DNA from 2 places in the Sediminibacillus dalangtanensis genome. Region 2 is predicted to be linked to the other one. Evidence: a T-box and tRNA genes for the amino acid it is inferred to sense, from the RefSeq annotation. Region 2 holds a T-box; the other holds one or more tRNA genes.

The links. The T-box of region 2 lies ahead of ileS (isoleucine--tRNA ligase). A T-box ahead of a tRNA ligase gene usually reads a tRNA of that ligase, here a tRNA-Ile.
Region 1: it encodes a tRNA-Ile, which carries the amino acid that the T-box ahead of ileS (isoleucine--tRNA ligase) is inferred to sense. The anticodon was not compared.

What each region holds. Positions count from the first base shown of each region.
Region 1 covers NZ_CP046956.1:59,548-64,076, forward strand. Annotated here, with positions in the region: gene pgmB (beta-phosphoglucomutase) at 1-293, shown strand, start outside; rRNA gene ERJ70_RS00370 (16S ribosomal RNA) at 601-2,166, shown strand; tRNA gene ERJ70_RS00375 (tRNA-Ile) at 2,274-2,350, shown strand; tRNA gene ERJ70_RS00380 (tRNA-Ala) at 2,358-2,433, shown strand; rRNA gene ERJ70_RS00385 (23S ribosomal RNA) at 2,563-4,529, shown strand, end outside.
Region 2 covers NZ_CP046956.1:1,701,085-1,705,613, forward strand. Annotated here, with positions in the region: gene ERJ70_RS08590 (cell division protein SepF) at 1-316, shown strand, start outside; gene ERJ70_RS08595 (YggT family protein) at 322-588, shown strand; gene ERJ70_RS08600 (YlmH family RNA-binding protein) at 627-1,400, shown strand; gene ERJ70_RS08605 (DivIVA domain-containing protein) at 1,506-2,021, shown strand; T-box leader at 2,096-2,316, shown strand; gene ileS (isoleucine--tRNA ligase) at 2,411-4,529, shown strand, end outside.

The DNA of each region.
Region 1 (4,529 bases), 1.6 Mb from region 2:
TACAGGTGACAGATTTACTTGATACATTGGTTGATGCGGCCAAAGTGGAACGGGGAAAACCGGATCCAGAGGTATTTTTAACGGCAGCGAAACAACTTGGGGTTCCTGCAGCGTGTTGTGTCGGAATTGAAGATGCCAGTTCCGGAGTAAAGGCAATCAAAGCAGCGGGGATGTATGCTGTCGGTGTAGGGGAAAGGGAATATCTAGGTCAAGCGGATTGGGTCATATCGGATACTAGCCACTTGGCTTTGGATAGTCTGGCGAAGAAAATCAACGAGCATAAAAAAGCATAATCAAGCGTGACGTGTCATAGCTAAGTTTTCCATAAGGAATAGGATGGAAAGCTTTTAAATTTACTATTGATAAACAAACAGTGGTGTGGTATATTATTTTTTGTTGCAAGTCAGCGCTAAATGTCTGTGTTCAACAATAAAAATATTTTGTTCCAAAAAACATTGACACTTACTTGTAACCATGTTATATTATATTTCGTCGCCAAAAACGACGCAACAAAATTTGATCTTTGAAAACTGAACAAAACAACCAGTATGTCAAGCGAGATATACAAGCTAGTTTTTGAACGAGCAAGCAAGCTCACTTTTTATGGAGAGTTTGATCTTGGCTCAGGACGAACGCTGGCGGCGTGCCTAATACATGCAAGTCGAGCGCGGGAAGCAGGCAGATCCCTTCGGGGTGAAGCCTGTGGAACGAGCGGCGGACGGGTGAGTAACACGTGGGCAACCTGCCTGTAAGATCGGGATAACTCCGGGAAACCGGGGCTAATACCGGGTAATACCTTCCTCTGCATGGAGGAAGGTTGAAAGGCGGCCTTTTGGCTGTCACTTACAGATGGGCCCGCGGCGCATTAGCTAGTTGGTAGGGTAATGGCCTACCAAGGCAACGATGCGTAGCCGACCTGAGAGGGTGATCGGCCACACTGGGACTGAGACACGGCCCAGACTCCTACGGGAGGCAGCAGTAGGGAATCTTCCGCAATGGACGAAAGTCTGACGGAGCAACGCCGCGTGAACGATGAAGGTCTTCGGATCGTAAAGTTCTGTTGTCAGGGAAGAACAAGTACCGTTTGAACAAGGCGGTACCTTGACGGTACCTGACGAGGAAGCCCCGGCTAACTACGTGCCAGCAGCCGCGGTAATACGTAGGGGGCAAGCGTTGTCCGGAATTATTGGGCGTAAAGCGCGCGCAGGCGGTTCCTTAAGTCTGATGTGAAAGCCCACGGCTTAACCGTGGAGGGTCATTGGAAACTGGGGAACTTGAGTACAGAAGAGGAGAGCGGAATTCCACGTGTAGCGGTGAAATGCGTAGATATGTGGAGGAACACCAGTGGCGAAGGCGGCTCTCTGGTCTGTAACTGACGCTGAGGCGCGAAAGCGTGGGGAGCGAACAGGATTAGATACCCTGGTAGTCCACGCCGTAAACGATGAGTGCTAGGTGTTAGGGGGTTTCCGCCCCTTAGTGCTGAAGTTAACGCATTAAGCACTCCGCCTGGGGAGTACGGCCGCAAGGCTGAAACTCAAAAGAATTGACGGGGGCCCGCACAAGCGGTGGAGCATGTGGTTTAATTCGAAGCAACGCGAAGAACCTTACCAGGTCTTGACATCCTCTGATTCCTCTAGAGATAGAGGTTTCCCTTCGGGGACAGAGTGACAGGTGGTGCATGGTTGTCGTCAGCTCGTGTCGTGAGATGTTGGGTTAAGTCCCGCAACGAGCGCAACCCTTGACCTTAGTTGCCAGCATTCAGTTGGGCACTCTAGGGTGACTGCCGGTGACAAACCGGAGGAAGGTGGGGATGACGTCAAATCATCATGCCCCTTATGACCTGGGCTACACACGTGCTACAATGGATGGTACAAAGGGAAGCGAAACCGCGAGGTGAAGCAAATCCCATAAAACCATTCTCAGTTCGGATTGCAGGCTGCAACTCGCCTGCATGAAGCCGGAATCGCTAGTAATCGCGGATCAGCATGCCGCGGTGAATACGTTCCCGGGCCTTGTACACACCGCCCGTCACACCACGAGAGTTGGCAACACCCGAAGTCGGTGAGGTAACCTTTTTGGAGCCAGCCGCCGAAGGTGGGGCCAATGATTGGGGTGAAGTCGTAACAAGGTAGCCGTATCGGAAGGTGCGGCTGGATCACCTCCTTTCTAAGGATAAATTAGCTCTTACGAGCTAAACACAGGACATACTTGGTTGTTTGGTTCAGTTTTGAGGGATCAATTCCCTATACCCGTATTATCTTCTCCGCAAGGATGGGCCTGTAGCTCAGTTGGTTAGAGCGCACGCCTGATAAGCGTGAGGTCGGTGGTTCAAGTCCACTCAGGCCCACCATCCATTCGGGGCCTTAGCTCAGCTGGGAGAGCGCCTGCTTTGCACGCAGGAGGTCAGCGGTTCGATCCCGCTAGGCTCCACCATTTTAATTACTTGTACCTTGAAAACTAGATAAGAAAATAGGAAGTGAAGGCGACTGCTCAGCAGGAGCCGGAACTAGACTATGCAAGACATTCAACGACATTGAAGTAACACGTCATTCACGAACGATAAGTTAAGTGAAGAAGGGCGCACGGTGGATGCCTTGGCACTAGGAGCCGATGAAGGACGGGACAAACACCGATATGTCTCGGGGAGCCGTACGTAGGCATTGATCCGGGAATTTCCGAATGGGGGAACCCCCTGCCCGTAATGGGGCAGGACGCTTATCTGAATTCATAGGATAAGTGAGGCAGACCCGGGGAACTGAAACATCTCAGTACCCGGAGGAAGAGAAAGCAAATGCGATTTCCCAAGTAGCGGCGAGCGAAACGGAAACAGCCCAAACCAGAGAGCTTGCTCTCTGGGGTTGTAGGACACTCCATCGGAGTTACCAAGAAACAGTTTAAGCGAATCGATCTGGAACGATCAGCCAAAGAAGGTAAGAGCCCTGTAGTTGAAAGATTGTTTCCTCCGGAGTGGATCCTGAGTACGGCGGAACACGAGGAATTCCGTCGGAATCCGGGAGGACCATCTCCCAAGGCTAAATACTCCCTAGTGACCGATAGTGAACCAGTACCGTGAGGGAAAGGTGAAAAGCACCCCGGAAGGGGAGTGAAAGAGAACCTGAAACCGTGTGCCTACAAGTAGTCGAAGCCCGTTAATGGGTGACGGCGTGCCTTTTGTAGAATGAACCGGCGAGTTACGATCTCCTGCAAGGTTAAGTCGGATAGACGGAGCCGCAGCGAAAGCGAGTCTGAACAGGGCGAATAGAGTAGGGGGTCGTAGACCCGAAACCGTGTGATCTACCCATGTCCAGGGTGAAGGTCAGGTAACACTGACTGGAGGCCCGAACCCACGCGTGTTGAAAAACGCGGGGATGAGGTGTGGGTAGGGGTGAAATGCCAATCGAACACGGAGATAGCTGGTTCTCTCCGAAATAGCTTTAGGGCTAGCCTCAAGAGTTGAGTACTGGAGGTAGAGCACTGATTGGACTAGGGGCCCTCATCGGGTTACCGAATTCAGTCAAACTCCGAATGCCAGCCACTCGATCTTGGGAGTCAGACTATGGGTGATAAGGTTCATAGTCGAAAGGGAAACAGCCCAGACCGCCAGCTAAGGTCCCAAAGTATACGTTAAGTGGAAAAGGATGTGGAGTTGCTTAGACAACCAGGATGTTGGCTTAGAAGCAGCCATCATTTAAAGAGTGCGTAATAGCTCACTGGTCGAGTGACTCTGCGCCGAAAATATACCGGGGCTAAACGTATCACCGAAGCTGCGGATTGTTCTTGCGAACAATGGTAGGAGAGCGTTCTAAGTGCAGCGAAGTCAGACCGTGAGGACTGGTGGAGCGCTTAGAAGTGAGAATGCCGGTATGAGTAGCGAAAAAAGAGTGAGAATCTCTTTCACCGAAAGCCTAAGGTTTCCTGAGGAAGGCTCGTCCGCTCAGGGTTAGTCGGGACCTAAGCCGAGGCCGAAAGGCGTAGGCGATGGACAACAGGTGGATATTCCTGTACCACCTCCTTTCCGTTTGAACGACGGGGGGACGCAGAAGGATAAGGAAAGCGCACTGCTGGTCATGTGCGCCCAAGCAGTAAGAGAGTCGGATAGGCAAATCCGTCCGGCAATCTCAAGCTGTGATGGGGAGGGAAATAAAGTACCGAAGTTCCTGATTTCACACTGCCAAGAAAAGCCTCTAGTGAGGAAAGAGGTGCCCGTACCGCAAACCGACACAGGTAGGCGAGGAGAGAATCCTAAGGTGATCGGGAGAACTCTCGTTAAGGAACTCGGCAAAATGACCCCGTAACTTCGGGAGAAGGGGTGCTTCTTTTGCGAGAAGCCGCAGTGAATAGGCCCAAGCGACTGTTTAGCAAAAACACAGGTCTCTGCGAAGCCGTAAGGCGAAGTATAGGGGCTGACACCTGCCCGGTGCTGGAAGGTTAAGGGGACGCGTTAGCCGCAAGGCGAAGCGTTGAACCGAAGCCCCAGTAAACGGCGGCCGTAACTATAACGGTCCTAAGGTAGCGAAATTCCTTGTCGG
Region 2 (4,529 bases):
CCAGGGACAGAATGTCGTGAGCTTGAAAAGTGTACAGCCTGCATCCAAGGTAGTACTTTTGGAACCCCGTACATACAGTGAAGCACAGGAAATCGCTGATAATATTGTCAATCGCAGAGCGGTTGTGATTAATTTGCAGCGTGTCGACCATAACCAGGCAAAGCGGATTGTCGACTTTTTGAGCGGTACCGTTTATGCTGTGTCTGGAGACATCCAAAAACTCGGCAGCCATACATTCCTCTGTACGCCGGATAATGTCGATGTTTCCGGTACGATTTCCGATATGTTTGAAGAAGATTTAGACAAAAGGTGGTAGTCCCAGTGTATCAATTATATACAATACTTTTTTATGCAATTGAAATTTACAGTTTTGCTTTGATTGCCTACATTTTGATGTCCTGGTTTCCCGGTGCAAGGGAATCCTCGTTTGGAAGTTTTCTAGCTAAAATATGCGAACCGTATTTGGAGCCCTTCCGGAAAATCATCCCGCCGCTAGGCATGATCGATATTTCACCAATTGTTGCAATCCTGGTACTTAATTTCGCAACAAGAGGGTTGGCAGTATTGTTTGGCTTTGGCGGTTTTTAATCCGCAATAAACACTAATGGAAACAGTTGGGTGACTCAATGGATATTTATCAACACTTTCGTAAAGAAGAACAACCTTTTATTGATCAAGTACTTTCCTGGCAGGAGGAATTGGAACGCAGTTATCAGCGAAAGGTGACAGACTTTCTCGATCCGCGCGAACAGAAAATTTTCGGTTCTTTGATTGGCGGGAAAGAAGATTTTCGTTGGCGTCTATTTGGAGGAAGCCCTTCTGCTGAAAGAAAAAGAGCCATACTTGCCCCTTATTATGAAGAGATAGTACTGGATGATTTCGAGTTGGTACTGCTTGAAGCTGATTATCCAGTTAAATTTGTCAGCCTGGCACATCGTGATGTTATGGGTGCCTTTCTTTCCATGGGAATCAAACGAAAAAAACTCGGTGATCTAGTTGTCAAGGACGGGCTTATCCAAATTATAACAGCAGCTGAAATAGCGCCGTATGTCAAAATGAATTTGACTAACATAAAAAACGCCGGTGTCCGTTTCGAAGAAGTATCATTTGAACGGTTGATGGAGAAAGAGGAGCAATGGCAAGAAAAAAATATGACGGTAGCTTCCCTTCGTCTGGACGTCCTGGTAAAAGAAATTTATCAAGTTTCCCGGCAAACAGCCGTGCAGTTCATCGAAAAAGGATTAGTGAAAGTCAACTTCCGTGTCGTTGACTCCCCGGCTTTTACTTTGGAACAGGGTGATTTGTTGTCTTTAAGGGGAAAAGGCAGAAGTCATGTGAAGGAAATCCATGGACGTAGTAAAAAAGAGAAATGGAAAATTACTGCGGAAATCTTGAAATAAGCAAAAAACATGCAGGATTTTCTTCGATTTTGTCGAATTTCTCTGTTACAGTATTGCGCACTTTTTGTTATCCTAAATTATTCTAACAGACAGGAGGTGGCCGATGTGCCATTGACACCACTAGATATTCATAACAAGGAATTCACCCGGAAATTCAAAGGATATGATGAAGATGAGGTGAATGAATTCCTGGACCAGGTTATCAAAGATTATGAGACGGTCATTCGGGAAAAAAAGGATTTGAAAGAAAGGTTAGACCAGTTAAATGAGCGATTGGGCCATTTTACGAATATTGAAGAGACCTTGAACAAATCGATCCTGGTAGCACAGGAAACTGCCGAGGAAGTGAAGGGGAATGCCACAAAAGAATCCAAACTGATCATCAAAGAAGCGGAAAAAAATGCGGATCGGATTATCAATGAGGCATTGCATAAATCCCGTCGGATAGCAATGGAAGTAGAAGAACTGAAAAAACAGGCAAAGGTGTTCAGAACCCGTTTGAAAATGCTTGTAGAAGCCCAGCTTGATATGATTGAAAATGATGACTGGGACGGATTGCTGACCACAGAAGTCGATCCGGAAACTGAATATGAAAAAGAGGCAGTCGAAAATAATTATTAAACCTTGACGTTTTCATGAATTTTACATATAATTCATAAACATAATGCTACTATTTCTGTAAAGTAAATTAATTGATAAATACGAAGACAGGGACAGTACAGGAAGAAGCATGCTGTATTAGCGATCCGGGGACGGTGTGAGCCCGGAACAGAGCCTTTCTGGAAAATCACCCTTAAGTATCCGCGTTGAAATAGAGTAGGGGCGGACGTCTTGTTCACGTTACGAATTTCAAGTGGAAGGATTCTTTCGTTGTCCTTCTATAAGGGTGGTACCGCGAGTCCTTCTCGTCCCTTCGGGATGAGAGGGGCTTTTTTTATTTTCCTGCCATTCGTGGATTGTCTAGACTATTTGCAGATAGATTTGCACAGCTAACAAGGAGGAAAGAGAAGATGGATTATAAACAAACGTTGCTCATGCCAAAGACAGCTTTTCCGATGCGGGGAAACTTGCCGAACAAAGAGCCGAAGATGCAGGAAGAATGGGATCAGAACAAGATGTACGAAAAAGTCCAGCAGCGCACGGAAGGAAGACCGCTATTCGTCCTTCATGATGGACCTCCATACGCTAATGGGGACCTGCATATGGGGCACGCCTTGAATAAGATACTGAAAGATTTTATTGTAAGGTATAAGTCAATGGCCGGCTTCCATGCTCCGTATGTTCCCGGTTGGGACACCCACGGATTGCCGATTGAACAGGCGCTGGCAAAAAAGAAAGTCAACCGCAAGAAAATGACGGTGGCTGAATTTAGACAAAAGTGTGCGGAATATGCTTTAAAGCAAGTCGATAATCAACGGACGCAGTTTAAGCAGCTGGGAGTTCGTGGCGATTGGGAAAATCCTTATATTACATTGAACAAGGATTATGAAGCTGCCCAGATCAAGGTTTTCGGTGAGATGGCGAGAAAGGGATATATTTATAAAGGGCTTAAACCGGTTTATTGGTCCCCTTCTTCTGAGTCAGCGCTTGCCGAGGCGGAAATTGAATACCAAGATAAGCGATCGGCTTCCATTTATGTTGCGTTTGAGGTGAAAGACGGGAAAGATGTCCTGGATGGTGATGAGAAATTCATCATTTGGACGACAACTCCATGGACGATCCCTGCCAACCTGGCGATCAGTCTTCACCCTGACTTGGATTATGCAGTAGTGAAAGTGGATGGTTACAAGTACGTAATCGCTCATGACATGCTGGAGACTGTTACCCAAGTGCTTGAGTGGAACGATCCAGAAGTAATCAAGACGTTTAAAGGCAGGGATGCAGAGCGCGTCGTCACGAAGCATCCTTTTTACGACCGTGACTCCCTGGTAGTGCTTGGGGAACATGTCACAACAGAAAGTGGTACTGGGTGTGTTCACACTGCACCTGGGCATGGGGAAGACGACTTTTATGTAGGCAACAGATATGGTCTTGAGGTGCTTTGCCCGGTTGATGAAAAAGGAAACTTCACCGATGAAGCACCTGGTTTTGAAGGGCAATTTTATGATTCTGCCAATAAAGAGATCACACAAAAGTTGGAGGAAGTGGGTGCCTTATTAAAACTCGAATTTATTACGCACTCCTATCCTCATGACTGGAGAACGAAAAAACCGACTATTTTCCGTGCAACCAATCAATGGTTTGCTTCCATCAAAGATTTTCGCGAAGATATCCTGAATGAAATTCAACGAATCAACTGGTACCCTGGCTGGGGTGAAACGAGACTGTTCAACATGGTCCGAGATCGGGAAGATTGGTGTATCTCGCGTCAAAGAGCTTGGGGAGTACCAATTCCGGTGTTTTACGGAGAGGATCGTACACCTATCATTACCGAGGAAACGATTGAACATGTCTCCAAATTGTTCCGGAAGCATGGATCAAACATCTGGTTTGAATGGGAGGCGAAAGATCTGCTTCCGGAAGGATACACTTCCGAACACAGTCCTAACGGCAAGTTTACAAAGGAAACAGATATCATGGATGTATGGTTCGATTCCGGTTCCTCCCATGAAGCCGTTTTGAAAGGCCGCCCGGAACTTCAACGGCCGGCAGACGTTTATTTGGAAGGATCCGACCAATATCGCGGTTGGTTTAACTCGTCCATTTCCACTGCGGTGGCTGTGACAGGAAAGGCACCATATGAAGCAATTATCAGCCATGGTTTTGCACTGGATGGTCAAGGCAGAAAAATGAGTAAGTCGGTAGGTAATGTAGTCGTTCCTTCTAAAATCATGAAACAATATGGTGCGGATATTTTAAGACTATGGGTTGCTTCTGTCGATTATCAGGCAGATGTGAGAATTTCGGATGAAATCATCAAGCAAACTTCTGAAGGGTATCGTAAGATTCGTAATACGTTCCGTTTTATGCTCGGAAACCTGCAGGACTTTGATCCATCCAAAGATAAAGTGTCTTATGAAGATTTAGAAGAAGTGGACCGTTACATGCTGATTCAATTGCAGGAGCTTATCGAGAAAGTACGACATGCTTATGATCATTACGAATTCTCGACTATTTATAACAATATCC